One region of the Desulfovibrio psychrotolerans genome, then DNA from elsewhere that is predicted to be linked to it. Evidence: predicted binding sites of a transcription regulator. Region 1 holds the regulator's gene; each other region holds the start of a gene.
The links. The regulator sigma-54, encoded in region 1, starts transcription at its own class of promoters, with help from an activator protein. The targets are predictions, from matches to a motif close to CTGGCACGGNNNNTGCTT.
Positions count from the first base shown of each region.

Region 1 (9,721 bases):
GCACGCGTAGGCCTGAGTTATCTTCCGCAGGAAAGTTCCATTTTCCGCAAGCTCACTGTGCGACAAAATCTGGAGCTTATCTTAGAGCACACGGGACTCCCCATAAACGTGCAGCGAAAGCGGGCCGACATGCTTCTTGAGGAATTTCGCATCACCCGCATAGCGGATTCCATGGCAATGCATCTTTCAGGGGGCGAACGGCGCAGGCTGGAAATAGCCCGCGCACTTATCCGCAAGCCCCGGTTCATTCTGCTGGACGAGCCTTTCGCAGGAATTGACCCTCTGGCCGTGGATGATATTCAGAGCATCATACGCGGGCTCAGCAACCGTGGGATAGGGGTTCTCATTTCGGACCACAATGTGCGCGAGACCCTGAATATCTGCGACCGGGCCTATCTTGTATATGAGGGGCAGATAATCCTTAACGGCACCCCCAGCCAGATAGTGAACGATCCCAAGGCTCGCAGGGTGTATCTGGGAGAAGGATTCTGCCTGTAGGTGTCGTGACTTTTTCCCGACCTTTTTGAATATTTTGCAAGACATTTCTTTCTGATCGCGCAAAAGCCCGTTTTACGGGCTTTTCTCTGTTGCATGGTTAGTGCTTGTATGGCAAAAGGGACTCAGGTTTGCAGTTTTGGAATGCTTCTTGATAGAGGTCCGGACCGCGCTTCCAGCAGCGCGTCAACCCCCTTGATGCACGGCACTACTCCGGGAATATCGTACCTATGGCATTAGAACTACGGCAACAACTCAAGCTCTCCCAGCAGCTGGTTATGACCCCCCAACTGCAGCAGGCAATTAAGCTGCTGCAGCTCTCCCGGCTTGAACTGATGGAAACCGTACAGCAGGAGTTGCTGGAAAATCCCTTTCTGGAAGAATCTGCCGAGAGCATAACGCCCGCTGATGCCACGGAAGCTGCGGAAATACGTTCTGAGGCTGTGGAAGCCTATGATAAGGAGCTTGCCACCAACGCGGACTGGGAAGACTATCTGGGCGATTTTTCCAGTACCAGCAGGCAAACATCCTCCCGAGATGCCGAAATACCTGAAGAGATGACATCGTTTGAAGCGCGACTCACCTCGCGCCCATCGTTGGACGGCCATCTCTCGTGGCAGCTCACGCTTTCCTCCATAACGGAAGAGCAGAGAACCATAGGGGAAGTGATCATCGGCAATATCGGCTCCAACGGCTATTTGCAGGCCACGATGGAGGAAATTGCAGATATGGCCGGGGCCACCGTACCAGAGGTGGAGGTAATGCTGCGCAGGGTACAGCGCTTTGACCCTGTGGGTGTGGCAGCCCGAAGCCCGCAGGAATGCCTGCTGGTGCAGATAGAAGTGCTCGGATATGACCGCGACCCCGTTCTGGTGGAATTGGTGCGCGAACATCTGGAAGACCTTGAAAAGCGCCGCTACAAGCCCCTGTGCCGTAAGTTCCGTATAAACATGGACGATCTGAAGGAATATATCGACCTTATCCTCACGCTCGATCCCATGCCCGGTGCCAGCTTTGGCAGCAGCGAACCGCAGTATGTTTCCCCCGATGTCTTTGTGCACAAGTATGACGGCGAATTTGTCATTATTCTCAACGAAGAAGGACTGCCCAGTCTGCAGTTGAGCGATATTGTGGACTGTCTTCCCACTGTTTCCGGGCCGGATAAGGATTACTTTCAGGAAAAGATGCGCTCTGCCTCGTGGCTCATTAAAAGTCTGCATCAGCGGCAGCGCACCCTGTACAAGGTGATGGAAAGCATCGTCAAATACCAGAGAGGGTTCTTCGAAGAGGGGGTCACCCAGCTTAAGCCGCTCATTCTTAAAGACATTGCAGAAGATATTGGCATGCATGAATCCACGGTGAGCCGCATTACCACCAGTAAGTATGTGTCTACCCCGCACGGTATTTTTGAGCTTAAGTTCTTCTTTAACAGTGCCATAGGGATGGATGACGGCAGCTCGGTGGGTTCTGAGAGCGTAAAGGCCCTTATCAGACAACTGGTTCAGGGAGAAGACCCCCGACGCCCGCTCAGTGACGAACGCATAGGTGAAATTTTGAAAGAAAAGTTGCAGTTGAATATTGCCCGCAGGACCGTTGCGAAGTATCGTACTGCAATGGACATTCCCTCGTCCTCCAAGCGAAAGTCCGCGTTCTAGGTTTCCGCGTATTAGGAGAAACCCCGAATGTGCAGGCGGTATGCGCAGGACAGGGAATGCGGATACACTGCCAGAGATACCCGTGCGGACTCACACACGGTGCGCCCGCCGAACCTAAGGAGGCATATATGAACATCGCATTCACTTTCAAGAACTTCGAGCCTTCCGACCATCTGAAAAAGTATGCCCGTAGACGCTTTGAAAAGTTGGGGAAATTCATACGCCATTCCGGCAGGTTGGAAATGCAGGTGGGCATGTCCGTGGAAAACTACCGCCACAGGATTGATGTGACACTGGTTTCTGACAACCTCAACCTTTCCGCTTCTGAAAAGTCCGAAGACATGTACGCCACGGTCGATCTTGTGTTTGACAAGCTTGCCGCACAGGTGAAAAAGCATGCGGAAAAGAACAAGGATCATCGCCGCGGCGGAGCCAACATTGCCGTTCGCGAGGACATTATAAGCTATGCGGATACCGGCTCCGGGCGGGAACGGACCATTGTGGGCACGGACCACTTTACGCCCAAGCCCATGGGTATTGATGAAGCCGCTCTGCAGTTGGATTCGCTGGACTACGACTTCCTTGTGTTTCTGAATGCCGAGACTGAGCGTGTGAATGTAATCTACCGCCGGAAAAACGGCGACTTCGGCCTGATTGACCCCACATTCTAGGACACAGATAATGAAACTGGGTGAATACCTGGATAAAACGATGATACTGCCCGAGCTTACCGCCAGCACCAAAGAGGAGGTGCTGGCGGAGCTTGTGGCACCTGTTATTGCCGCCTGTCCGCAACTGGACGCGGAAAGCGTAGTCAACGTGCTGCGTGAACGTGAAAGTCTGGGAACCACGGGCATTGGCGACGGCATAGCCATACCGCACGGCAAGCTCGACAATCTGGACCGGATAATTCTGGTTGCCGGAAGGAGCACAGGCGGAGTGGATTTTGAGGCTCTGGACTTTAAGCTCTGCACCATCTTCTTCCTTGTTCTTGCCCCGGAACAGGTGGCCGGCATGCATCTGCGCATACTTGCCCAAATTTCCCGGCTGCTCAAGGATCCCGAATTCCGCAGTTCCTTTCTTTCCGCACCTGATGCGGATGTGCTGTGGCACCTGCTCAATAATGCCTGACCGGAATCCCGACATGGAATACGAATCATCTGCGGTTTTTCCCGTGCTTATTGTCACCGGGCTTTCCGGCGCTGGCAAGAGCACAGCACTGAAGGTGTTTGAGGATCTGCGATACTTTACTGTGGACGGCATGCCCGCTTCATTGGCATTGCAGATGCTTTCTGTGCTTGATGAACGCAGTCTTGCAAAACATCGTGGGCTGGTGCTGGGTATGGACCTGCGCCAGTTTGAGTTTGACAGCGAATTCAGAGAGGTGCTGGACGGGATGCAGCGTAAAGGCGTAGCTCCCGTCATTCTCTTTCTGGAGGCGCGTCCCGATGTCATCATCAGGCGTTATAAGGAAACTCGCCGCCCGCATCCTTTGGAGAATCGGGACCTTGGCCTTGAGCAGGCTATGGAGCTCGAGAGAAACCTGCTTAAGCCCGCCCGCGACATGGCCGACCTCGTCATTGACACGTCGGAGTTCTCCATTCACGATATACGGCGCGTTATCCAGCAAAAGTGGTCTATTCTGGAGGGTAACAGGCGCAGCCTGCGGGTACACCTGCTGACCTTCGGCTTTAAATACGGAACACCCGCCGAGGCGGATATGGTGTTCGACCTGCGTTTCTTGCCCAATCCGTATCATGACCCCGTGCTCCGTCCGCTTTCCGGCAAGGATAAAGCCATCGCGGAATATGTTCTGGGGTCAGAGCCGGGTAGGGAATATCTGGCCCGCCTGACAGATTTTCTGCACTTCACGCTTTCGCAAATGGAAGCAGAAGGCCGCTACCGCGTTACCATAGCCATAGGCTGCACCGGCGGCAGGCACCGTTCCGTTTCTACCGCAGAAGCCCTTTTTGAGACTTTGAAAAACTTTGATTTTACGGTATCTATCGAGCATCGGCATATGGAGCTGGGTTGAATACTGTATGATCCCCCATACCGGAGCGCTGCCGCCGGTGGAGAAGATATTTCATGAGCGTTTCCAAGACAGAAGAATCGCAGGTGGGCGTGGTTCTGGTCACGCATGCCGATTATGGCTCCGCGCTGCTCCATGCTGCTGAAATCATACTCGGGCCGCAACAGGACTGTGGGGCTGTGAGTGTGGATGGCACGCAGGAAGTTACGGAGACCGTGGCCAGACTCAAAGAAACCGTAGCCCGCGTTGACCGGGGACAGGGCGTGCTGCTGCTGACAGATATGTTCGGCGGCACACCCACCAATCTTAGCCTGTCTCTTCTGGGCGGCGGCAATGTGGAAGTGCTCACGGGAGTCAATCTGCCCATGCTGCTTAAGGTATTCGGCAGCCGCAAGACGCCGCTGCATGAACTTGCTGAAGAGGCGAAGTCCGCCGGGGAAAAGGGCATTGTCCTTGCCGGCGAGGTGCTGCGTCGTAAAGTGAAGAACGGGTAGGGCAACGCAATGCTGTGGGTGCGAATCGACAACAGGCTCATTCACGGGCAGGTCATCGAAACATGGCTGCCGTATACGCGCGCCAGACGCCTGCTTGTGGTGAATGATGAGATAGCAGGGGATGATCTGCAGCAGCAGATAGCTTCTCTGGCTGTTCCAAGCAGAATTCATGCAGCATTCATACGTGTGGGCGAACTTTCCGCTTACGCTGCGGAGCATGCCGATGCAATGCAGAACACCTTGGTTCTGGTTGCTACCTGCGGTGATGCGCGACGCATTGTTGAAAACGGTTTTTCCATAAAGATACTGAATGTCGGCAACTTGCATTTTGCACCGGGTAAAAGGCAGGTGTGCGCACATGTGGCACTTTCCGAAGAAGATGAAGCCTGCCTGCGCTTTTTCAACAAACGGAGCGTGGAACTGGATTTTCGCTGCGTTCCTAATGACCCCGTTCAGCTTAAAGGGTGGTAGTATGATGAGGGACGTGCCATGGGTTCTCTGATTTCTTCACTCGTCTGGATGGCTCCCCTCGCTTTTTTTTTGCCGTAACGGCAGTATTTCGTTTTGCCGTTAACATCGGCTTTCTTGAGCGTCCGCTCACCATCGGCTTCTTCTGGGGGCTGGTCACAGGCGACTGGGCACTTGCCGTAAACACGGCCATATTCTTCGAGCTGTTCTGGCTCGACCTCTTTCCCGCTGGCACCTATATTCCCCCCAACGCTGTTGCCTCCATGCTCTTGGTGCTTGGCGTTTCCCGCTATTTCGGCATAGATCAGGCTGCCTTGCTGGCTGTTCCCATCATGATCAGTCTGCCTGCCGCACTCCTTTCCGCCAAGGTGGAGTACTGGCAGCGACGCATGCAGGCTTCTGGTTACAACCGCATCATCAGGTGGGGACGCAAAGGCGAAGAATCTGACGGTGCCGGACGCGTCATCCTTTTATCCCTTTTTCAAATATTGGCCCTGCATGTGGTTTTCCTGTGCGCTTGCCTGCTTGTGCTAATTGGAACGATCAGCGGGATGTCGTGGTATCTCGGACACCTGCCGGCTGTGAACGGTATTTCATGGTTTCACCTGTGGTTCGTGGCGGGCATAGGGGGCATTATGTCCTTGCGGGTGCGCCGCTCGTATGCCTTGTTCCTTGCCATTCTTGCCTGCGTAACGCTGCTGCTCAGTCTGTGACAAAAGCGGGGAGGCAAAAAAAATGTGCTTCTTACCCCCTTGCGGCACTTGGCAGACTTTTTAGTTTGTGCTATTTGGCACAAACTAATTTCGGAAGAAGGCGAGAAGTCGCATAACCAAACCCAATTTTGGAGGAACCTACCATGGCAGTTCTCGTAATGGGTCACATGAACCCTGATACCGATTCCATTGTCTCCGCCATTGCCGTTGCCGACCTGCTCAGCAAGCGTGGCATGGAAGCAAAGCCCGTTGCACAGGGTGAAGTAACCCCTGAATCCGCTTTCGTTCTTTCCAAGTTCGGCCTGACCGCCCCTGAAGTTGTGACCTCTGTTGCCGGCAAGAAGCTCTGGCTGGTGGACACCACCGACGGCGCTCAGCTCCCCGCAGACATGAAGGAAGCTGAAGTTGTTGGCGTAGCCGACCACCACAAGCTCGGCGACGTGACCACTTCCAACCCCCTTGAAATGTGGGTATGGCCCGTGGGCTGCTGCGGCACCGTGATCAAGGCCATGTACGATTTCTACGGCATCGCCGTTCCCAAGGGCATTGCCGGCGGCCTGCTGTGTGCCATCCTGTCCGACACCGTCATGTTCAAGTCCGTCACCACCACCGATGCCGACAAGAAGGCCGTTGCTGAACTGGCTGGCATTGCCGGTATTGCAGACACAACTGCTCTGGGTATGGAGATGTTCAAGGTTAAGTCCGCTGTGGAAGGCGCCACCATGGAAGCCCTGGTGTTCCGCGACTACAAGGACTTTGATATGAACGGCAACAAGGTTGGCATCGGGCAGCTGGAAGTTGTCGACCTGTCTATGCTCGATTCCGTGAAGGACGGCCTGTATGCTGAAATTCAGAAAGTGAAGGCCGGTGGCCGCCACTCCGTGTTCCTGCTGCTGACCGACATCATGAAGGAAGGATCTGAAATGCTTATCGTTTCTGACGATCCTTCCGTGGTTGAAAAGGCGTTCGGCGTTAAGGCCACCGGCAAGAGCGTGTGGCTTGACGGCGTAATGAGCCGCAAGAAGCAGGTTGTTCCCAACTTTGAAAAGGCTTTCAAGGGCTAATACGGCCTGCTGAGATGATGTTGACGCCCGGCGCGGAATACCGCGCCGGGCGTTTTATGTTTGCCGGTGATTTGTGAATTTCAGGCAATCTGATCGTGCCGCAACAGAGCGGCACAGCGCAGTTCGCGCAATCGTGCTCCGGACTCAGGGCCAAGATTGTGCAGATGATCCGGCAGGCGGACGGCGAGAATTGTTTTCATATCGTGCTCCATGCGTCGGGTCACGGCTTCGCCGCTGTCTGCCAGCACGAGTGCGGCAAAGGCGGGCAGCTGGGAGCTGCCCAGTGCGGAAAGCATATCCACGCGCGTTCCCGGGCGCAGGGCTTTATAATTTGCGCCTTTCATGTGGTGCCGCGCCGCAAGGGCACCTGCACGAATAAGCTTGCCGGGAAGCTTGAGCCGGATGCCGAGCCGCGTTGCGGCCTCTTCTCCCGTTGCATCGTGCCCATGGTGGCGCGGGAGCATATCCGCCGGAGTGAGCATTTTCCCCAAATCGTGACAAAGGGCCATGTAGGCGGCTGCGGGGTTGCCGGCGCAGCGGTCCATGACCTGTGCCGTATGCTCAAGCACATTTTCCCTGTGATAGGGCAGGGGGCCGGCGGGAATTGTGTCAGCGCCCGCCAGTTCTGCAAACCACGGCGAAAGGCACTGCCCCTGGGCGAGAACGCGCAAGAATTGCCCCGGGGCCGGGGTTTCCAAGGCCTTCAGGATTTCTCCGCAGACGCGTTCGGGGGTAGCGGAGAGCAGGCGGCCTTCTGCCGCGACAGCGCGCATCTGCCCCAGTGTATCCTCATGAATGGTAAAATCCGCAAAGGTTGCAGCAAAGCGGGCGGCCCGGAATACGCGCACCGGATCGTCATGCAAAGAGGTTGTGCTGGCCGTTCTGATGACTTTGTTGCGTAAATCTTCAAAGGCATGCGGATGCGCGAAGATTCTTCCAGTTTGTTCAAGGGCCAGAGCATTCATGGTAAAATCGCGCTTCAGTAGGTCGGTGAAGATATTTCCGTCCCTCAGCGGAGCGAATTCCACACCGCCGAGAATGCAGATGGGGAAGTCGTTTCCGGCCTTGCGCGCAGAAGGATTGCGGCATATAAAGCCTTCCACGGTGCCTGTGAAGGCAACATCCGTTTCACGAGGCGTGCGCCCGAGCAGCAGGTCGCGGACGGCCCCGCCCACGATGAATTCCTCTGTGCCCGTGCAGGGCAAATTGTTTCCGGCTGCCGCGTCCGGGCGGGCATTTTCCTTGGTCATAGTGCGCCACCTCTCTGTCGCCCGAAGAGTACAGGTATCACGATATGTTGTACATCCTCAAAGATGGCTTGCGGGAGACTGCAGATTCCCTTACGCCTAAGAACCTAACAGCCGCACATGCAGCATGGGGTTACGGATTCGCTGACGGCACATGGCGTGCGGATTCCATCAATGGTCATGCCGTGCTGGAATACGCACCTGCACTGGAAGAAACAGGACGAGAACTGGAAGACGCCGGACGAATTCTGGTGTGCGGTGCCTCAACCTCCAGCCTTGATGCGGCACGCCTGCTGACCACGGACGGCACCATGCGGGAATGGGACTCTGTACTCGCCGTTACCCAGAGAGCGGGGAGGGGGCAGTTGCGCCGCCCGTGGAGTTCTCCTGCCGGGAATATTCACGGGGCACTGCGCATGCCGTTCGGACAAGCGCATCTGGATGATTTTGCTCCGCTGACGCTCGGATATCTGTTCGCGGAGGCTTTCGGCACTTTGGGAATTCAGGTGTCCTTGAAGTGGCCCAACGATCTGTTGCTGCAAGGCGGCAAGGTGGGGGGGGTGCTGCTTGAAGAAGTGGGGGGCGCGCTGTTTGCCGGTGTGGGCATAAATCTTGTAGCCTCGCCGCCTGTTGGGGACCTCCGTGACGGGTGGGCTGTTCCTGCATGTAATCTGGCTGATGCCGGGTTTGAATTTTCCGTGACGACACTGTGGCAAACACTTGTTAACCGGATACGTTTTTGTTATGAGACGCAGGTTGTTCGCTACAACAGAGAAGAGTTGACAAGACGCGTGCAAAAATATCTTGCCTGGGTGGGCCGTGACGTCATTATTCACGGCGGTGATGCGGAGTTTCGTCCGGGCAGGCTTTTGGGTGTCAACGAAAACGGTGCGCTCCGTCTTCTCCTGTCCGGTCAAGAAGTTGTTATCCATTCCGGTAGCATTTCCCTTTCGCCTCACAGAGACCCAGCCAAGGTGTGATTTTTTCGCTCGCCCTTTAACCCGGAGGAACGCGAGCCTCCGGATATTGGATAACGAGGATTTATGGCCAACAAGACGTTTGAACAGGTTTTGGACGAGGTGAAGGGCAAGCCGATTCTGGTTGCCAACCGCGGTATTCCCGCGCGCCGCATTTGCCGTTCCATACGCGAGCGGTTTGATGGCGTGGCCATCATGACCGCGACCGATGTGGATAAAACGTCTCCGGCCGCATCCGCAGCACAGGAACTATTGCTTCTGGGTAAAGATCCGCGGGCATATCTTGATATTGACCGGATCATCGATCTTGCGAAAAAGCGCGGGGTGGTAGCCATTCATCCCGGATGGGGTTTCGCCTCTGAAGACGACACCTTTCCCAAGCGTTGCGCGGAAAACGACATCATTTTTATAGGCTCCACGGCACAGGCCATGAACCTGCTCGGCAACAAGGTGCAGGTGCGTGCCCTTGCCCAGCGTCTGGGCGTGCCGGTGGTGCCCGGCTCTGAAGGCGCAGTGGACGTGCCCCTGGCCCGCAGAATGGCAGAAGAAATCGGCTTCCCCATCATGCTGAAGGCT
Region 1 covers NZ_BLVP01000001.1:142,385-152,105, forward strand. Annotated here, with positions in the region: gene lptB (LPS export ABC transporter ATP-binding protein) at 1-498, shown strand, start outside; gene rpoN (RNA polymerase factor sigma-54) at 726-2,150, shown strand; gene hpf (ribosome hibernation-promoting factor, HPF/YfiA family) at 2,279-2,821, shown strand; gene HUV26_RS00640 (PTS sugar transporter subunit IIA) at 2,832-3,281, shown strand; gene rapZ (RNase adapter RapZ) at 3,274-4,185, shown strand; gene HUV26_RS00650 (PTS sugar transporter subunit IIA) at 4,239-4,676, shown strand; gene HUV26_RS00655 (PTS sugar transporter subunit IIB) at 4,686-5,147, shown strand; gene HUV26_RS00660 (PTS sugar transporter subunit IIC) at 5,192-5,857, shown strand; gene HUV26_RS00665 (manganese-dependent inorganic pyrophosphatase) at 6,001-6,921, shown strand; gene HUV26_RS00670 (tRNA nucleotidyltransferase/poly(A) polymerase-related protein) at 7,002-8,171, opposite strand; gene HUV26_RS00675 (biotin--[acetyl-CoA-carboxylase] ligase) at 8,216-9,148, shown strand; gene HUV26_RS00680 (pyruvate carboxylase) at 9,212-9,721, shown strand, end outside.

Region 2 (9,721 bases), on a different contig from region 1:
TGATGAACTGCTCCGGCAAGTGGGCGCCCGGCTTGGAGAAAATGTAAGAGATTCCGACACGGTGGCGCGGTTTGGCGGAGACGAGTTTGTCTTTCTGCTGCCGGAGGTGGAGGACTATGCCGCAGCGCTGAGAATTGCCACCAAAGTGCAGCAGGTGGTCTCTGCCCCGTACGACCTGAGCGGGACAGAGGTGACGGTTTTCGGTTCTGTAGGCATTGCCGTGTACCCGGATGATTCTGCCGATACCGAGGCATTGCTGCAACTGGCTGATGAGAGGATGTTTATTAACAAAAGGACGGGGGAGTTGGTCATGGTGCCGCTGCCCGGCTAACTGGCTATTGAAAAAGCCGCTTTCTGCCGGGCAGGGGAAAACAGGACGATGCAGGGCGCAAGGAATGTTCAGGCCTGCTTTTGGAGGGCGTGCTGCCAGGCATGCGCGACTGTCTGAAAACTTCTTTGCAACGCAGCGGATTCCCTTGTTTCAATGGCCGGTTAACCCCTTGTAAGGGAGGCGCAACGATGCCGCTTTCGAAGAAAGCTCTGGATATGATCCGCGAGAACAGGGTGGCATGCGTGGTGCTGGTGGGATTTCCCCTTGGCTGGCTGGCTGTTTCCCTTACGCTGTCGGGGAAAGCCGCCGGAGAGGGGGGATTGCCTTTATTTCTGTATTCCTACCTCTGTGTGCTGGCATGCCTTGCCGCGCTGGCATACTCCCAAAGACAAATCAGGGGAATGATCCTCGTCGATCCGCTGACCAACGTGTATAACAAGCGGTATTTTTTCCGCGCGCTGGATACGGAGTTTTCTCGCAGCAGGCGGGTGGACGCCCCGCTTGCCTTGATCCGCTGCTCACTTGTTAACGTGCAGTGGCTGGCGGACGAGCTGGGAAAGAGCCTTGAACTGGTGCATAGATTGTTTTGCGAGACGGTGGCTTCCACCATACGCGAAACGGACGTTTTTTCGCGGGTGGATGCCAATGCCTACACGCTGCTGCTTTCCAACACAGATGATGCGGGTGCGCAGGCTTTGGCCCGCAGGTTGGAAAATATGATCATGCGGGAGTACAGGAAGATGAAGCCGTCGCTGCCGGACGCGGTGGCCTTTGGCACGTGCTGCACCAGGCTCTGCGATTGCAGAACGCCCATAGAAGTGTATGACAAGGCTATCAGGGCGCATTCGCTGGCTGTGGCTTCGGAGCGCAACCGGATTATGAGTTGTACGGACGGGGTGGCGCAAAGCCGCGCGGAACAGGCCGTGCAGTAGCGGTGGCTGGCGGGTGGCGGCAAGCCGCTTCAAGGTTGGCAGGAGTGCACGCCAAGGGCATGTTCCGTTTCCGGCGGGGAACGGCTACATGATGCGGCGCGGCATGGGGAGAAGGGGGTGGGCGTCCTCGTCATTGACCTGAACGCCTATCATGAGTTCTTCCGCATCTTCTATATGCCTGGGCAGGCAGTCTACACAGGCGACGATGTCGCCTTCCAGAATCAGGGACACCTGAAAACTTTCTATTTCCCTGAACATGGCCGCATAAAGATGGCCTTTATCGCGCAGTTCCAGCAGCATGCCGCTGGTGGAGATGTTCCGGATGGTACCGGTAAGCACAATGACCTGATTTCCTTTGCGGGCTATGTGAGCCACGCAGGGGATGGCCGTGCTGTGCCGGGAGTATCTGCGCTTGTCGCCGGATTCTTCCGCGAGTTGTTCCGGTTGCGGACACATCTGGTCTACCAGCCGGGTGAACGGGGCGTTTTCGCTTGGCCGTGTGTTGATGCCCAGTTCAATCAACTGGCTGTATCCATGTTCCTTCATGGTGATGTTTCCTGTGCGGGTCGGAGTTAGTGGCTGCGCAGAGACAGGTTGTGCTTTTGCAACAGCTCGTAGAGGCGGGCCCGCGAAAGGCCCGAAAGCTGGCAGGCGGTAACAACCGAGGCGCAACTGGCATCCACCAGTTTTTTCAGGTACTGGTGCTCGATAGTGTTTATGGCTTCCTGCCGGACGCATTTCATGTCTGGGAAGCTGCCCAGTGATGAGGCGGAAACAAAGATGTCGCCGAGGTGCAGCCCCTGCTGGGGTTCTTCCTGCGGGGCGGCACGGTCCACGGCGTCCTGCATGGCCCGGTTCAGGCGCAGTTCCTGCGGCAGATGGTAGTAGTTCAGGCAGGTGTCATAAAAGGCCTTCTGAATGGCCACCTGAAGCACGTTTACCAGTTCCCGGATGTTGCCCGGCCAGTTGTACGAACGCAGGGCTTGCAGGAAATCTTCATCCATTTCCTTGGGGGGAATCTTGTGCTCACGGCAGATGGCTTCTGCATAGTGCCTTGTCAGAAGGTCTATGTCGCCCAGACGTTCGCGCAGGGCAGGCAGTTCAATGGTGAACGCCTGAACGCGGTAGTAGAGATCGTGCCGGAACGTGCCCTTGCGGACCATTTCTTTGAGGTCGCAGTTGGTTGCCGCCACCAGCCGGAAGTCGCTGAAGACCTCTTCGCTGGAACTCAGCGGGCGGAACTTTTTTTCCTGCAGTACCCTGAGAAGGGATTTTTGCGTGGCAAGGTCCAGATCGCCGATTTCGTCCAGAAACAAGGTGCCGCCGTCCGCGAGGTGGAAAAGCCCCTTCTTCTTCTGATCCGCGCCCGTGAAAGAGCCCTTGTCATGCCCGAAGAGCAGACTTTCTGCCAGTGATCCTGGCAGGTTGGTGCAGTCTACCACTATGTATCGCTTGTCGGCGCGGTCGCTGTTCTTGTGCAGCGCGCGGGCGAAGAGTTCCTTGCCGGTACCTGTCTCTCCGGTGATGAGGACGTTGCCCTTTGCCTTGCAGGCAAGGGCCAGCTTGTGCAGGCTGGTCATGAGGGCGGCACTGCTGCCGATGATTTCTTCGCGGGCAAGCGTGAGGTTTGCGCATTCCGGAATGCCGTGCCGGATGAGGTTGCGGACAACCTTTTCCAATCTTGCACGGGAAACAGGTTTGAGCAGATAGTCCTTGGCCCCTGCGGCAAAGGCATCTGTAATGATTTCACCGTCTCCCTCTCCGGACAGGATGACGATGCTGGACGCGGGAGACAGGGAGAGCAGCTTGGGAATGAATGTGATGCCGCTGCCTTCCGGCAGGTTCACATCCAGAAAGATGATGTCTGCCCGCTCTTCCTCCATGCGCTTGACCGCATCGTTAATCGATGTGGCGTACCGGCTGGAGTGTCCCATTTTTTTGAGATTCGCATCCAGTGACGTGCACAGGATGATGCTGTCGTCAATGATCAGAATATTCGCCATGTCCCTTCCCCGTTGTCCCGCCTTGCGGCGGAGCCCCCTTCGGTTTCGGTTACATGCCCCCCTCTGCTGAAGCACCCCGTCAACCAGAATCTGCATGAAAAGAATGATGAGAGCCTTGACCGTATGACGTAGCGCATTCTTTATTTTATGTCCATTGCGGATACGTGACAATTTGAAAAAAAGACGCAGTGCACATCTATCATATTGTATGTTGTCATTTTTTTTATGTTGTTCTGTCTCAATAATGTCTAGAGAGAAATCTCTTCCGATGCCACTCTTCTGTGTTGCTATGGAGCAACAGTGTCCGGCCATCTCGGCAACAGCGCAGTCCTGATGGATTGCGCCTTGTTGCCGGGATGGCCGGACTACGTTTAATAATCTGCGAGTGCTATGCTTCGCGACTGTCTCTGTGCCGCTTGAAGAAAAGCAGTGCGGCAAGGCCGATTCCGAACAGGAGCCATGTGGAGGGCTCCGGCGTGGGAACGGCGATGCGCTGGTACAGAACATCGTTTGCGCAGGTCACGGTAAGGCCCAGAATGAAGGTGTCTTCCAGGAAATTCCAGGAGTAGCCTTCGAAGAGAGAGAACAGCCACGAGGAAGTTACCGGAGTATCCACCCCCGCGCCCGCCGGAACCTGCCAGCCGCTGTAGGTGGCTGTGCCGATGGCAACTGCATCATAGCTGGAAAGGTCTATGGCTACGGGGTGACCCGTGCGGGGGGTGCCGCTGGGGGAACTGCTCATGATGTAGTCGTTGTTCACATAGGGAACCACAACGCTGTAGATGGTCCACTGATTACCGGACGTGGCCTGAATGATGATGTCCCAGTCGTTGTTGGCGCTTGGGTCCGTGTTGATGAAGATATTGCCGAAGTCCAGCTGGTTCCAGAGCTTTCCGTAGTCGGTGAGGTTCTTAAATTTGCTCCCCTGACGCAGGGCGTAGTCGCTCTGGTAGGTGATGCTCAGGTAATCAAGCCCGCCGTGCCCGCTAACTTCGCCGGACAGGATGTCGGGGATGCCGTGAACATCTTCGCCCGCTTTGGCGTTGAAACCGGGCCAGACCTTGCTGGTATCTGTAAACGATACCGTGCTCGCAAAGGCCGGAGCAGACAGGATAAGAAGGGCAATGAGTGCGGCACCGCATGCCAGTGTGTGTCTCAGTGTATGCATAAATAGTTTCCTCCCGGATTTCCTCTCAGAGTGCTTTTCAGACTGAATTGGGCATCTGTGAGCATTATGCGTGCCAAAGTCCTGTAACGGTGATTGTGCCGCTGTGGTGAAGGAAATGAAGGGGGTTATGTGTAAGGCAAACCGACAGTTGAGTCGGTGAGGGCAACAGTTTTCGGGCGGCATCTGCCATGTCGGCAAGGGGGGAGGCCACATAGGTCTTTGCCGTGATACGGGCATGCCTGAGAGTGGTCACTGCCGATGCGTCTGCCGATGTCCGGCTTTTCCGGACATGCTCCGCACGGCGTATCCCGGTCGGGGTGCCGGATGACGGTCCGGGCCGGAAGGTGGCCTGATTTCTGTGTTCCGGCTGATACGCCCCGGGGGGCCGCAAGGAGTGGTGTCCGGTTTTATCAGATTCTTCTGCCGGATATGAAATTATACATGAAGGCAGAAGGTTATGTGTCGTCTTCCGGATTGGGGCGTAAGCATTGCGGCTTTGCGCCCCTGTCTGTTTTTATCGGACTTTTCCTTTTTCTTTGGAACTGCGGGCGATGGGGGCATCTTGTATCACCCTGAAATATATCCTGATAAATGTATGGAAACCCTTTGGCATAGAACTGGCTACCAGCGGCACGTTGTTATGTCTCCCCGATGCAAACCTGTTGATACCGCGAGAAATGTTCATGTTGCAGCCGGTCATACTCTGTGGAGGAAACGGAACCCGTCTCTGGCCTCTGTCCAGAGTCAAATGCTCCAAGCCGTTTATTGAAGTAACGGAGGGCAGGGTGCTCTTTGCCGATACCCTTGCCCGATGCATGTCCATAGCCGGAGCGTTGCCGCCCCTGATTGTCTGTAACAATGACCATCGTTTTCTTGTTTCCGAGCAGATGCGCAACGGACAGGTGGCCGGGCGGCTTGTGCTGGAACCGTGCGGGCGGGATACGGCTCCTGCCGTGGCGGTGACGGCGCTTATGGCACTGGAGCAAGACCCGGTTCTGCTGGTGACCCCGGCTGACCACTGCATTGCCGATGCACACGCCTTTGCCCGAACCGTGGCAACGGCGGGGGAGCGGGCGGCGCAGGGGCGCATGGTATGTCTTGGGGTAACACCCACATGTGCGCATACCGGCTATGGGTATATCCGGACAGGCGAACAGGCTGCACCGGGCGTGCTGGCCGTGAACAGGTTTGTGGAAAAGCCCGATCCGGCCACTGCCGAGAGCTTTGTGGCATCCGGCGGCTATTTGTGGAACTGCGGTGTGTTCCTGTTCAGGGCATCCGTGTATCTGCAGGAACTGGAGCGGCATGCGCCGGAAATACTCAGGGAGTGCCGCGAGGCCGTGGCGGGCAGTTACAGCGATCTGGATTTTATCCGGCTGGGTGAAGAGGCGTTTCGCCGGTGCCCTGCGCGTTCCATCGACTATGCGGTTATGGAGCATGCGCAGGACATGGAGGTGGTGCCCTTTGACGGACAGTGGAGCGATTTGGGGTCGTGGGCTGCCCTGCATGCGGTGCAGCCGCGGGACGGCAACGGCAACGGCCTTTTTGGCGATGTGCTGGCGGAGGGGTGCAGCGGCAGCTATGTGCGTTCTTCTGACCGTCTTGTGGTGGGACTGGGGCTGAAGGACCTGACGGTGGTGGAGACCAAGGACGCCGTACTGGTGGCCGCCAACGATGCTCTGGACGACCTGAAGACCGCCATAGGGCAGCTTGACCGTGCGGGCCGCAGGGAAACGCAGGAACACACGGTGGTGTACAGGCCGTGGGGAAGCTTTGAGTCCATTGTGGCGGGTGACCGGTTTCAGGTGAAGCGGATTGTGGTGAAGCCGGGCGAGGTTCTCTCGCTGCAGAGGCATTTCCACAGGGCGGAGCACTGGGTTGTGGTTCGCGGAACAGCCCGCATTGTTAATGGAGATGAAGAGTTCATCCTGTGTGAGGATGAATCTACCTATATTCCGCTCGGTCATGTGCACCGGCTGGAGAATCCGGGGAAGATTCCGCTTGAGCTTATAGAAGTGCAGACAGGCAGCTACCTCGGCGAAGACGATATTGTCCGCCTGGAAGACAAATACAGCCGGACTGCCGGTTGAGTTTGCGGGCGGGACAGGGGGGAGTGATGGCGAGGGGAATGTGTGCCGCTTCGGTGGCAGATTTGGCCAGCGGACACGATGCGGAAGAATGGGACCGCTTTGTGGACGCATGCGCCGATGCTGTGAACTACCACAGGAGCCGGTGGCTTGCGCTTGTGGTGCGCGTGTTCGGGCATGCGGTGTATCCGCTATGGGTGCGCGACGGGGAAGGAAGCGTGCGCGGCGTGCTGCCCTTGGTGCATGTGCGCAGTATGGTTTTTGGCAGTTCCTTGAATTCGCTTCCGTTTTTTAACTACGGCGGGCTGTTGGCGCATGACGCGCAGGCGCGCGGGGCTTTGCTGGACAAGGCCCGCGAGCTGCTGGTGCATACACGGGCGGGGTTTGTGGAACTGCGGAATATGGGCTGGCGTATGGATGGCCTGCCAGCGAGCACGCACAAGGTGACCATGCGTCTTGCACTGCCCGGAACAGCGGATGCATTATGGAACGGCTTCAGCGCCAAGGTGCGTAATCAGATCCGCAAGGCCGAGAAGGTGGGGCTGGAATTTCGCAGCGGCGGCCCGGAACTGCTCGCCGCTTTTTATGACGTTTTTGCCAAGAATATGCGCGACCTGGGTACCCCTGTCTATTCCAGAAAGTTGTTTGAGGCTGTTCTGGATATGTTTGCGGACGAGTCGCGCGTGTTTTCCGTATGGCACGGCAATGCCTGCATCGCAGGCGGGGTGGGGGTGTGGCACCGGGGCGTGTTTGAGATTCCCTGGGCCTCTTCCCTGCGGGAATTCAACTCCCTGTGCCCGAACAATCTGTTGTATTGGGGTATGCTCAGGCATGCCTGCGAACTGGGTTGCACGGTGTTCGACTTTGGCCGGTCCACGCCGGACAAGGGAACATACCGCTTCAAGAAGCAGTGGGGAGCGGAACCGGTTCAACTGTACTGGCACTATCTGCTGGCAGAGGGCGCGCGCCTGCCCGGTGTGAATCCGGATAATCCCAAATACGACCTGCCCATACGAATTTGGAAGCGGCTGCCGGTTTCCGTGGCTACGTTCATGGGGCCGCATATTGTGAGGTGCATTCCGTGAGCAGGAAGATGCTGGCACCGGCCGGAATGCCGTTTACGCTTGCGGACATGGTTGCCGCTCTGGCCGCAGTGTTCAGCGGGGACGAGGCGTTGCGAGGCTTTGGCAGGGATGTGGAAGCGTTCAGCGGGCAGAAACATGTTTTTTTCTTTTCATCCGGCAGGGCGGCCATGAGCTGCGGGCTTACGGCGCTGCAAGCGCTGCATCCGCAGCGGGACGAGGTGCTGCTTCCCGCCTATACGTCCTATTCCGTACCGTCTGCCGTGGTGCATGCGGGGCTGAAGGTGCGCCTGTATGACCTTGACCCGCAGACCATGAGCCCGCAGCCGGAGAGCCTTGCGGCGGCCATAACCGGGAAAACACTGTGCATTGTGGTTTGCCATTTTTACGGCCTGCCTGCGGATATGCGGACGGTGCTGACCCTGGCGGCGGAGCGGGGCATTCCTGTTCTGGACGATGCGGCACAGGCGATGGGGGCCACAGCTTCCATCCATGACACCGAGGCCGCCAAAGGAGTTGCGAACGTCGGCAGCGGGCAGCGCAAGGCGGGAACAGCGGGTACGCTGGGCCTGTTCAGCATGAGCCGTGGCAAGACCATATCTGCCGTGGACGGGGGTATTCTGGTAACGGATGACGAGCGCCTTGCGCGGGCACTGACCGCTATGCCCCTGCGCAGCCCTTCCGTTCTACGGCAGATGAAGACCGCCATTATGGCGCTGGTGCTGTGCTTTTTTTTGCATCCGCGGCTGTACTGGATTCCTGCCGGGCTGCCGTGGCTCCGCCTTGGAGAGTCGCACTTTGCGCCGGAGTTTGCCGTGGCCGGACTTACGGCATTTCAGGCCGCGCTGGGCCGACGCATGCTGGCACGGTTGCCGGATATAAATGCCCGGCGCAGGGCCGTGGCTGCTTTATGGCGGTCACGCCTGAAAGGTGACGGTGCTGGTTGCATTGCGCCCCTGCCGGATACGGAACCGGTATGGCTGCGGGTTCCCGTTATGGAACAGGCGGAGGCGTTGCAGGAGTTCGGCATTGTGCGCGGCTACCCGCAAAGCCTGGACGCACTGGATGAGCTGAAACCGCACAGGCGCGGCAATGGCCCGTATCCCGGTGCCGCCCTGCTGGCGGAAAAACTCATGACCCTGCCCACCCACTGCTATGTCACGGAAGCTGCGGTGGACGAAGCGGTGCAGGCCATGCGCAAAGGACGGGCGGCATGATGACGGAAGTGTTGTTCTGGGTGTGCGCCCTGTTACTTGTGTATGTGTTTGCCGGGTATCCCGCCGTGCTGCATCTTGCCGGGCGTGTTTTGCCTCGCCGCAGTGTGCGGCAGCCGCATGACAGCGAGCCCCGCGTGGCGGTGATTGTGTCTGTGTATAACGAAGTGCGTGTCATAGAGGCGAAAATACGGAATTTTTTGGAACTGGAGTATCCGCCCGACAGGCTGGAGCTTGTTGTGGTTTCGGACGGCAGTACGGACGGAACGGACGATGTGGTTCGGGCATGCTCCGATGCGCGGGTGCGTCTGCTCGTGCAGCCCCGCAACATGGGCAAGACCGTGGCTCTGAACCGCGCTGTGGCTGAGACGGATGCCGAGATACTGCTGTTCACCGATGCCAACTCCATGCTGGATTCCGGCGCGGTGCGGCATCTGGTGGCGGAGTTCGCGGACCCCATGGTGGGACTGGCGAGCGGCACCACCATGTACACGGCGGCGGGCGGTGACGGAATGTACCGCCGTTACGAAGACATGCTCAAACGCATGGAGTCCCGCCTGTTCGGCATTGTGGGTGCTGACGGTGCCATCTACGCCATGCGCAGAGCGTTGTACGAGGCGCTGGACCCTGCGCTTATCAACGACCTGCTGCACCCCATACAGGTGGTACTGGCGGGCAGGCTGCCCGTGCAGTGCGAGGGGGCTTTCTGCACCGAGGAAACGCCGGGAACCGGCGGGAACGAATACCGGCGACAAAGACGCATCATGACGCAATCGTGGCTGGTGGTGCTGACCTGCGCCGGTGCGCTTGCCCGTGCGGGAAAGTGGGGCTTTCTCTGGCAGGTTGTGTCGCACAAGGTGCTGCGGTGGCTGGTTCTGCCGCTGATGGCTGCCATTTTTGCGCT
Region 2 covers NZ_BLVP01000008.1:442,647-452,367, forward strand. Annotated here, with positions in the region: gene HUV26_RS09700 (diguanylate cyclase domain-containing protein) at 1-331, shown strand, start outside; gene HUV26_RS09705 (GGDEF domain-containing protein) at 520-1,263, shown strand; gene HUV26_RS09710 (PilZ domain-containing protein) at 1,348-1,809, opposite strand; gene HUV26_RS09715 (sigma-54-dependent transcriptional regulator) at 1,836-3,266, opposite strand; gene HUV26_RS09720 (PEP-CTERM sorting domain-containing protein) at 3,655-4,434, opposite strand; gene HUV26_RS09725 (mannose-1-phosphate guanylyltransferase/mannose-6-phosphate isomerase) at 5,118-6,524, shown strand; gene HUV26_RS09730 (FemAB family XrtA/PEP-CTERM system-associated protein) at 6,587-7,606, shown strand; gene HUV26_RS09735 (DegT/DnrJ/EryC1/StrS family aminotransferase) at 7,603-8,820, shown strand; gene HUV26_RS09740 (glycosyltransferase family 2 protein) at 8,817-9,721, shown strand, end outside.
Region 2: a site for sigma-54 is predicted at 4,494-4,511, ahead of HUV26_RS09720 (PEP-CTERM sorting domain-containing protein). Genes of this name have one in related genera too.

Region 3 (9,721 bases), on a different contig from region 1:
CCTGCGCGACAAAGGGTTGCGCAAGGGCGACCGTGTGATGCTGGTTTTGTACCGGCGTATTGAGTTCTGGGTATCCATGCTTGCCTGCCATAAGCTGGGATTGGTGCCTGTTCCTTCACCCGCTCAGCTTACTCCCAAGGACATTGTGTTCCGGGTGAACAGGGCGGCCATTCGCGGTATGATTGTGGACAGTTCCATCACCGGGCGGGTGGAAGCGGCCAGGCCGGAATGTGAAAGCCTCCATTGCCTTGTGCAGGTGGGGGGGGGAAACCTGCCCGAAGGCTGGCACGACTATGAAGCCTTGTCCCGCGAGGCATCGCCGGTTTTCCCCAAACCGGAAGGGGATGCGCTGGCATGCGACACTGACCCTCTGCTCATCTTTTTTTCTTCCGGCACCACAGGTATGCCCAAGATGGTGGAGCACATTCACACCTATCCGCTGGGCCATTTTGTTACCGGGGCGTACTGGCACGACCTGCGGGAGGGTGACCTGCATCTGACCTTGGCTGATACCGGATGGGGCAAGGCTGTGTGGGGCAAGTTTTACGGGCAGTGGATGTCCGGTGCCACGGTTTTTGTCTGGGATTTTCGCGGCAAGTTTGAACCTGCGCGCCTGCTGGAGCAGGTTGCGGAGCATGGTATAACCACGTTTTGCGCGCCGCCCACCGTCTACAGGTTTCTGGTGCGTGAGGAGCTTGCCCGCTACGACCTTTCCCGGCTGCGCCACTGCACCACGGCAGGGGAACTGCTCAACGACAGCGTATTCCGCGACTGGAAACGGCTGACCGGGCTGCCCATTTATGAAGGGTACGGCCAGACGGAGACTACCCTGCAGATATGTACGCTGCCGTTTATGGAGGCCAAGCCCGGCTCTATTGGCCGTGCTGCGCCGGGGTGGGACATTGTTCTGCGTGATGCGGAGGGCAATGAGTGTCCTCCCGGTGAGGAAGGGGAGATATGCGTCCGGGTGGCGGAAGGTGCACCCGTGGGGCTGTTCACCGGCTATCTGGAAGACCCGGAGAAGACGGCATCCGTGATGCTGAACGGCTACTACCATACCGGTGACAAGGCGTGGATGGACGGGGACGGGTACTTCTGGTTTCTCGGACGGGTGGACGACCTCATCAAGTCTTCCGGCTACCGCATAGGGCCTTTTGAGGTGGAATCTGCGCTGGTATCGCACCCCTCGGTGGTGGAGGCGGCGGTGACGGGCGTTCCTGATGAACTGCGCGGGCAGATAGTCAAGGCAACCGTGGTGCTGGCTCCCGGATTCGCACCCTCGGAAGAACTGACCAAGGCGTTGCAGGATCATGTGAAGCAGGTGACCGCGCCGTACAAGTATCCGCGCATCATCGACTATGTGTCTGAATTGCCCAAGACCATTTCCGGCAAGATACGCCGGGTGGAGATTCGCCAGCGGGACGAGGCTGCTTCCAAGGCATAGAGCCGGATTGCGGGAAAGGAAGGGGCTGTTCGTCCACCCTGCGCCCCATGGGTTCGCTGACAAGTTTATGGTATGAGACATCGCCCCGCCGTGCGGTACAGACCGCACGGCGGGGCGTTATGTATGGGAAGAGGCAAGGGGCGGCTACGCGCGAAGCCCCTTCATGGACAGGCTGATGCGCTTGCGGGGGGCGTCCACCTCCAGCACACGCACCTGCACCCGCTGCTGCACCCGCACGACCTGCGCGGGGTCCTTCACGAAGGTGTCGGCAAGTTGGGAGACGTGGACAAGGCCGTCCTGATGCACGCCGATATCCACGAACGCTCCGAACTTGGTGACGTTGGTGACGATACCGGGCAGGACCATGCCGGGGGAGAGGTCGCTGATCTCGTGCACGCCTTCCGCAAAGGAGAAGGCGGTGAAGGGGGGCCGGGGATCGCGCCCGGGGCGGGCAAGTTCAGCCATGATATCACGTAGTGTGGGCAGGCCCACGTTGCCCGAAACATAGCGTTCCAGATGGATTTTGTCGCGCAGGGCAGCATCGCGCATGAGATCGGCCACATGGCAGCCCAGTTCTTTGGCCATAGCCTGCACCACAGGGTACGATTCGGGGTGCACGGCCGAGGCGTCCAGCGGGTCGGCCGCATCATGGATGCGCAGAAACCCTGCGCACTGTTCAAAGGCCTTGGGACCGAGCCGTTTGACCTTCAGGAGTTCTTTGCGTGACCGGAAAGGGCCGTTCTCTGTGCGGTGCGCCACGATATTCTGCGCAAGGGCAGGCCCCAGACCGGAAACATGGGACAGCAGCTCAGCACTGGCCGTGTTCAGTTCCACGCCCACGCTGTTCACGCAGGAGACGACCACGTCTTCCAGCGCCTTTTTAAGCGCGGCTTGATCCACGTCATGCTGGTACTGCCCTACGCCGATGGATTTGGGGTCGATTTTCACCAGCTCTGCCAGCGGGTCGGCAAGGCGCCTGCCGATGGAGGCCGCGCCGCGCACAGTGATATCGTGATCGGGAAATTCGCGGCGGGCTGTTTCGGATGCGGAATAGACCGATGCTCCGCTTTCATTGACCATGACCACAGGAATGGCGGCAGGGAGCCCAAGCGAGCGGACAAAGGCTTCCGTCTCGCGGGAGGCGGTGCCGTTGCCTATGGCGATGGCCTCCACAGCGAAGCGCTCCACGAGAGAGCGCACGCGCACGCTGGCTTCTTCTGCGCGCGGGCCGCCAGTGACGGGGTAGATGGTCTCCGTGTGCAGCAGGGCGCCCTGCGCATCCAGACAGACCAGCTTGGCTCCGGTACGGAAGCCGGGGTCCAGTGCGAGAATGCGTTTTTGCCCCAGCGGGGGGGCGAGCAGGAGTTCGCGCAGGTTGGCTGCGAATACGGCGATGGCTTCTTCATCGGCCCTGGTTTTGAGCAGGGTGCGGGTTTCGTTTTCCATGGAGGGAGCGAGCAGGCGTCGGTAACCGTCTTCCACGGCAAGGGCCACTTCGCGCGAGCAGGCATTGGCAGTGGTGATAAAATGCCCTTTCAGCGCTGTGAGGGCCTGTGCTTCATCCGGGCGGACGGAAAGAGAGAGCACGTTTTCCCGTTCACCCCGCAGCATGGCCAGAATGCGGTGGCCGGGCGCGGTGCGCACAGGTTCTTTCCACTCGAAGTAGTCACGGTAGGTGGCGGAGGGGTCATCTTTACCCTTTGCCTGTGATTCGCCGGCGGTTTCCTTGGTTGTTCTTGCACGGGTGGAAACTATTTCGCCGCGCATGGTGAACATGAGGCGCATAACCCTGCGTGTTTCTGCGTCTTCGCTGATGCGTTCCGCAAGGATGTCGCGGGCACCGGCGAGGGCGGTCTCCGCATCGGGAACATCATTCTGCGGTGCGATGAAGGCTTCTGCCAGACGGGCGGGAATGTCTTCCGGCGACTGCCGCCACAGCAGGTCTGCCAGCGGTTCCAGACCGCGCTCCCGGGCGATTTGGGCGCGGGTGCGCCGTTTGGGGCGGTAAGGCAGGTAGATGTCTTCAAGGACGGCAAGGGTTTGGGCGTTGCCAAGGGCTGTCTGCAATGCAGGAGTGAGCAGCTCGCGTTCCTGCAGAGACTGCATGATGGCCGTGCGACGTTTTTCCAGTTCAATAATCTGCTCGTGGCGGTCACGCAGGGCTGCGAGGACCACTTCGTCCATGCCGCCGGTAAGCTCTTTGCGGTAGCGCGCCATGAAGGGGATGGTTGCCCCTTCCTGCAGCAGGGCTATTACGGCGTCTACTTTGGAGGCGGAGAGCTTCAGTTCTTCGGCAATGCGTAGTGTGCTGGCATTCATGTACGTTTCTTTTTGCATCAGGAGGTTGTCGTGTGCTAGTATGTGCTTACATTGTTTTTCGTGAAGGGTGCTGTACCCTCAGGTGGTGCGTACGCAACGAAAAGGAGGATGGGCATGAACTATACTGATTCTGATTTCCCCGTTTGTATCCGGGAGGCCGAGATGGCTACGCTGGCCGGAGGCATGGTGGTGCGCTACGAGGAAAGCGGCGGCGCGAGGGATGTATTTGTGGATGACGAATGGTCCTCGCGGGCAACGCTTTTTCCGGGCATGAACCTTGAACTGGAAAGTGGCGGCACGCGCTACCTTCTTTCCGCAGACGACAACGGACTGCGCGTGGAGCGTATGGCCTGATACAGTGAGGCAGTCCGGCGGGAGGCTGTCCTTCATGTTCCTGCGCTGAAGGTATGGGCGGCCTGTCCGGTTTGTCAGCAACACGATAAGCCTTTGCAGCGGGGCCGCATGAGCGGTCCCGCTATTGCGGCGGCAGGTCTCCGCGCATGCTGGCAAGCTTGGCCCGAAGATACTCTGCCAGCGTGTTGCCCACATCGTCCTGCTCTGCCTGCTCCATGCCCAGACGGGCAAGGTCCTCAGCCACCTGTTTTTCCATACGCTCCGATTCCATGAACATGACATATACCAGCGCGATGGTGGCGTTGTTTTCTTCTGTTCCGCCGCATAGTTCTGTCAGTTGCTCAATCGGCACGGTTTCCAGCAGACGGTCGGCGAACATACCTACCCACTTTGCATACACGGCGGCGGGAATTTCCGGCACCAGCGGGGAAATCTGACGGGCGGCGCGTCCGTCCACGGAAGGCATGGTCACGCCCATGAAATCATCCAGCGCCTCGGCGCGGCGAAGGTTGGAATCGGACAGGCGGGCAAGTACGGTGCGTGAGATGTGTTCGCGAATGTCGTGCGTGTTCATGGCGTGGTCCTTCGGTACAATGGGCGTGGTGCTACGTACGTCTTTTGCTTGTGGCACTGTTTGCTGCGAATCCCCTGAAACTCCTTGCAGCGCCGCTTTGGAGCGCTGAGAGGCGCGGTGAAGGGGATTGGCAGTGGTCGGTACAGGTTCTGTCTGCGGTTCTTTGCTGAGAGGCGAACCTACTGCATGCCGCTTTCAGACGCAAGCGCAGGGGCGGGAGATGGCCGGTCATTTGCCCTTGCGTGGGTGCGAGACGTGCAGGTATTAATTTGTACAAAAATGTAAAGGCGGTCACACAGAAGTGTAACCGCCTCTCTTCATTTTTGTGTGCACTCCTGTGCGGAGCGCTGCAAACACTACATGGAGGCTCGGGCAGCCGCGATGACGGCATCGTAGTTGGGTTCGTGGGCTACCTCCGGCACGATTTGCAGGTAGGTGATCAGGCCCTGTTTGTCCACCACCAGAACAGCGCGTGTAAGCAGGCGCAGTTCTTTGATAATAAGCCCGTAGGCTGCGCCGAAGGACATATCTCTGTGGTCGGAAAGGGTGGTGACGGCGTCGATGCCCGCAGCACCGCACCAGCGGGACTGGGCGAAAGGAAGGTCGGCCGAGATGGTCAGAACAGCCACATCAGAGCCAAGTTTGGCTGCTTCCTGATTAAAGCGGCGTGTTTCCACATCGCATACGGGGGTGTCCAGTGAGGGGACGGCTGAGATGATAAGCACCTTTCCTTTGTAGTCTGCAAGGGTCTTGGGTGAGAGGTCGTTGCCCAGAACCGTGAAGTCCGGAGCTTTGTCTCCCACGGCAACGGGGGCTCCCTGCAGGGTCAGCGGGGTTCCTTTGAAGGTAATGGCGCCGGTACGTTCGATCATGAAAATTCTCCTTGAATGCAAGTGTGGTGTCTATTTTTTTCGACAGTGGAAGGTTTAAGGCCTGCACTGTGGATTGTGAACCACTGACTACTGACTATATGACATCGGAAGAAAAATGGGAACCATTCTCATCAAAAAAAGTTGGTAGCTGCCGTGCGTCAGTCAGATACAATTATGGATGTACAAAATCGAATGCTATTTAACAATTGTGTAAAACACTAACATGCAAAAATTACAATTTTGAATAAAAAGACAAGTCGTGTGATGTGGCGTATTGCGCAAACTGTTGTCGTTGGTTGCTCGCCGGGTTCTGGCATGGCTCTTGCCTGTTACGCCGTTATGTCTGCGGGAGTGCGGGGTGCCGCTTTGTTGTCTGAGCAGTGCGGGACGAGCTTCTCCGGCCATTTTCACCAACCAGAACCGGTAAACGAGGAGGCTCCATTATGAACGCGGCGGATACCGCCTTTATCATCATCTGTGCGGCACTGGTTATGTTCATGACTCCCGGGCTGGCACTGTTTTACGGAGGGCTTGTACGCTCCAAGAACGTGCTTTCCACGGTCATGCACAGCTTTTTCCTGCTGGGTGTTGTCACTCTTGTCTGGGTGAGCGTGGGCTATTCCCTTTCGTTTGGTACGGACCATGGCGGCATCATAGGCGGTCTGGACTATCTGTTCCTCAATGGGGTGGGCGTGGAGCCCGGGCCTGCGGATACCATTCCGCACGCCCTGTTTATGATTTTTCAGTGTATGTTCGCTATCATTACTCCGGCGCTTATCTCGGGTGCGTTTGCGGAACGCATCAAGTTCAGTTCCATGGTGGTGTTCAGCGTGCTGTGGATACTGCTGGTCTACGCGCCCATGTGTCACTGGGTGTGGGGCGGCGGCTGGATGCACAGCATGGGCGCTCTGGACTTTGCGGGCGGAGCCGTGGTGCATATGAGTTCCGCTGCAGCAGCCCTTGCCGCGGCGCATGTGCTGGGCCGCAGGCGCGGGTATGGAAAGATGGCCTTTGTGCCGCATAACCTGCCCATGACTGTGCTGGGCGCGGGTATTCTCTGGTTCGGCTGGTTCGGGTTTAACGCCGGTTCCGCACTTGCTGCAGACGGCGTGGCCGTGATGGCCTTTGTAACCACGCATATCGCTGCCGCAGCCGCTGCAGTAAGCTGGGTGATTATAGAATGGATGCACAGCGGCAAGCCCACCACGCTGGGTGCGGCTTCCGGCGCAGTGGCGGGGCTTGTGGCCATAACCCCTGCGGCAGGTTTTGTGGGGCCCATGCCCGCACTCATTATCGGGCTTGGCGCAGGTGGACTCTGCTTCGGCGGTATTCTGCTCAAGAAGGTTTTCAAGTATGATGACGCCCTTGACGTGGTAGGTATTCACGGCGTGGGCGGCACGTGGGGCGCTCTTGCCACAGGCATATGGGCGGCCGAGCAGTATGGCGGCGTGAACGGCCTGCTGCATGGTGCTCCGGGCCAGCTCTGGGTGCAGTTCGTATCTGTTATCGCGACCTGGCTGTTCTGCTACCTGATGAGCCTGTTCCTCTTCAAGGCCATTGATCTGGTGATGGGGCTGCGTGTGGATGCCGATGCCGAGCAGGCCGGTCTGGACGTGAGCGAGCACAACGAAACCGCATATACCGGTTAGGTTTTGACGGAATTGTTAATCTGGCCTAGGGTGAGAATACTGCGGGGCTGCAGCTCCGTTGCACAAGACCATCCGGCCCGGCACGGGCTGACAGAGGAAAGGTATCATGAAGAAGATTGAGATCATTATCCGTCCCTTCAAGTTGGACGATGTGAAAATGGCCCTGACCGGGCTGGACATAAAGGGCATGACCGTTACGGAAGTGAAGGGTTTTGGACGCCAGCGCGGGCATAAGGAAGTATACCGCGGGGCTGAGTACCAGGTGGACTTCATGCCCAAGGTCAAGGTGGAAGTTGTGGTGGATGATCCGCTGGTGAAGCAGGTCATAGACGCCGTGAGCAACGCCGCCCGCACCGGCAAGGTGGGTGATGGCAAGATATTCATCATTCCCGTGGAAGACGTGGTGCGCATCCGTACCGGTGAAACAGGACAGGAAGCCATTTAAGGCCCACCTCTGGCCGATGCGTAAACGCAGTCGGTGATGCCGCGAAAGGTGACATCTCATGGCAAACTTGATACGCATTGCGCATGGTTAAAGACATTCTAAACCCGTCCGGCGGTGATGCCATAAAGGCTCTTGCCGCCGGACGGGCTTCACTTATCCCCGATCTCAGTGCCTTGCCCTTATCGACAACCCAGCGTTTCGAAAGGGCTTTTTCCCGTTTGCTGGATACCTATTTCCAGACCCGCGTGGTGGAAACCGGCGCGGACAGGCTGAAACTGGCCCTTGTGGCCGTGGGCGGCTACGGGCGCGGGGAAATGTGCGTGGGATCTGACATTGATATCATCATCCTGTGCCGACGCAGTATTCCTCCGCAGGCCATAGATGTTGCGCAGCCTCTGTTTCTGCCGCTGTGGGATGCCGGATACACGCTGGGGCACGGTTTTCGGACCATTGCGGATTGCGTGAAGCTGGGCGCCAAAGACAACAAGGTGCTCTGCTCGCTGCTGGACGCGCGGTTTGTGACGGGAGATGCTTCCATTTTTGAGGAACTGCAGGAGCGCATGCGCGAGAAGGTGCTTGCCCGGCGGGAAAAGGCCTTTCTGCAATGGCTGGACGAGGAGCATGCGCAGCGGCTGGCGACACACGGCGACGGAGCCATGCTGCTGGAGCCGAACCTGAAGGAGGGCGTGGGCGGGCTGCGCGATTACCACAGGCTGCTGTGGCTTGCACGGCTGCGCGGAGGCACGGGCGATGTATGCGGCGTGATGCGCCTCGCCGGATTCAGTGACGAGGATTACGCGCTGCTTGAGCGCAATGTGGATTTTCTGCACAGCGTGCGCAACCGCCTGCATGTGCTCAGCCGTCGCAAGAGCGATCAACTGCACGTTGACCTGCAACCGGAAATCGCCACGCGCATGGGCTACGCCGACAGGGACGGTATGCTGGCGGTGGAGCTTTTCCTGAGCGATCTGCACCGGTGTATGGGGGATATCAAGGCCCTTGCGGCAGCGTTCCGCTCTGTGGCAGGCGATGCGGACGAGGCTGTTCTTGGCTGCGCGCCTGCGGCAGGAAGTGTGCATGTGCAGGGCAACGTGGTGCATGTATGCCCCCCTCAGGCACTTTTTGAACAGCCGCATCTCGCATTGGAAGCGCTTACTCTTGCCGCCAATGTTCAGTGCGAAGGGATTCCCGTGCTGGCATGGGAAACGCGGCAGGTGCTGGCGCGTCTGGTGACAGAAGCCCCCGCCAGGCTGGCGGAACTGAGCGGCATACGCAACGTGCTGGTGACCATTCTCACTTCGGGGCGTGCCTTTGATATTCTGGAGCAGATGGTGGGCGTGGGCATGCTCTCCGTGCTGCTGCCTGATTTTGGCAGAGTGCGCGACAGGGTGCAGTTTGACGGGTTTCATACCTATCCCGTGGGGCAGCATACCCTGTTTGCGCTTCGCTATCTGGAAAGCCTGCCGGTGGACGGACATCCCAAATTCACCCCGCTCTGGAACGGGCTGCGGGATACTACCACCCTGATGCTGGGAGCCCTGTTCCATGACCTTGGCAAGGGCGGGGCGGATGCCTCGTCCCATTCCGCCAAGGGAGCGGAGATGGCCCGGTCACAGCTTACGGCGTGGGGTATGCCGGAGGCCGTGGTGGACGAAGTGGTCTTTCTGGTGGAGCACCATCTGCTGCTCGCCCGTACCGCGCACAGGCGCGACCTTTCGGATGAGTCTGTGGTGGCGCACTGCGCCGGGATTATAGGCACGCAGGAGCGGCTGGACCTGTTGTATCTGCTCACCTACGGAGATTCCCGGGCAACCGGACCCAAGGCGTGGAGTCAGTGGTCCGCTTCGCTGCTGGAGGAGCTGTATGGTAAGGTTGCCAACATGCTGCGCGACAACACCCTTGCCACGCCGCTTTCTGCCCGGACCATAAACGATACCCGCCGCCGGGTGGAAGCGCTGCTCGGTCAGGGCGGTGCGCCCGTATCCGGCGATGAAGGGATGGCGTTGCTGGAAATGCTGCCCACCCGGTATGCGCTGGTGGTGGATCCGGAAGACATTCTTCGGC
Region 3 covers NZ_BLVP01000008.1:599,207-608,927, forward strand. Annotated here, with positions in the region: gene HUV26_RS10335 (AMP-binding protein) at 1-1,444, shown strand, start outside; gene HUV26_RS10340 (Tex family protein) at 1,589-3,763, opposite strand; gene HUV26_RS10345 (hypothetical protein) at 3,878-4,117, shown strand; gene HUV26_RS10350 (hypothetical protein) at 4,239-4,691, opposite strand; gene tpx (thiol peroxidase) at 5,048-5,563, opposite strand; gene HUV26_RS10360 (ammonium transporter) at 6,007-7,212, shown strand; gene HUV26_RS10365 (P-II family nitrogen regulator) at 7,319-7,657, shown strand; gene glnD ([protein-PII] uridylyltransferase) at 7,741-9,721, shown strand, end outside.
Region 3: a site for sigma-54 is predicted at 5,874-5,891, ahead of HUV26_RS10360 (ammonium transporter). Genes of this name have one in related genera too.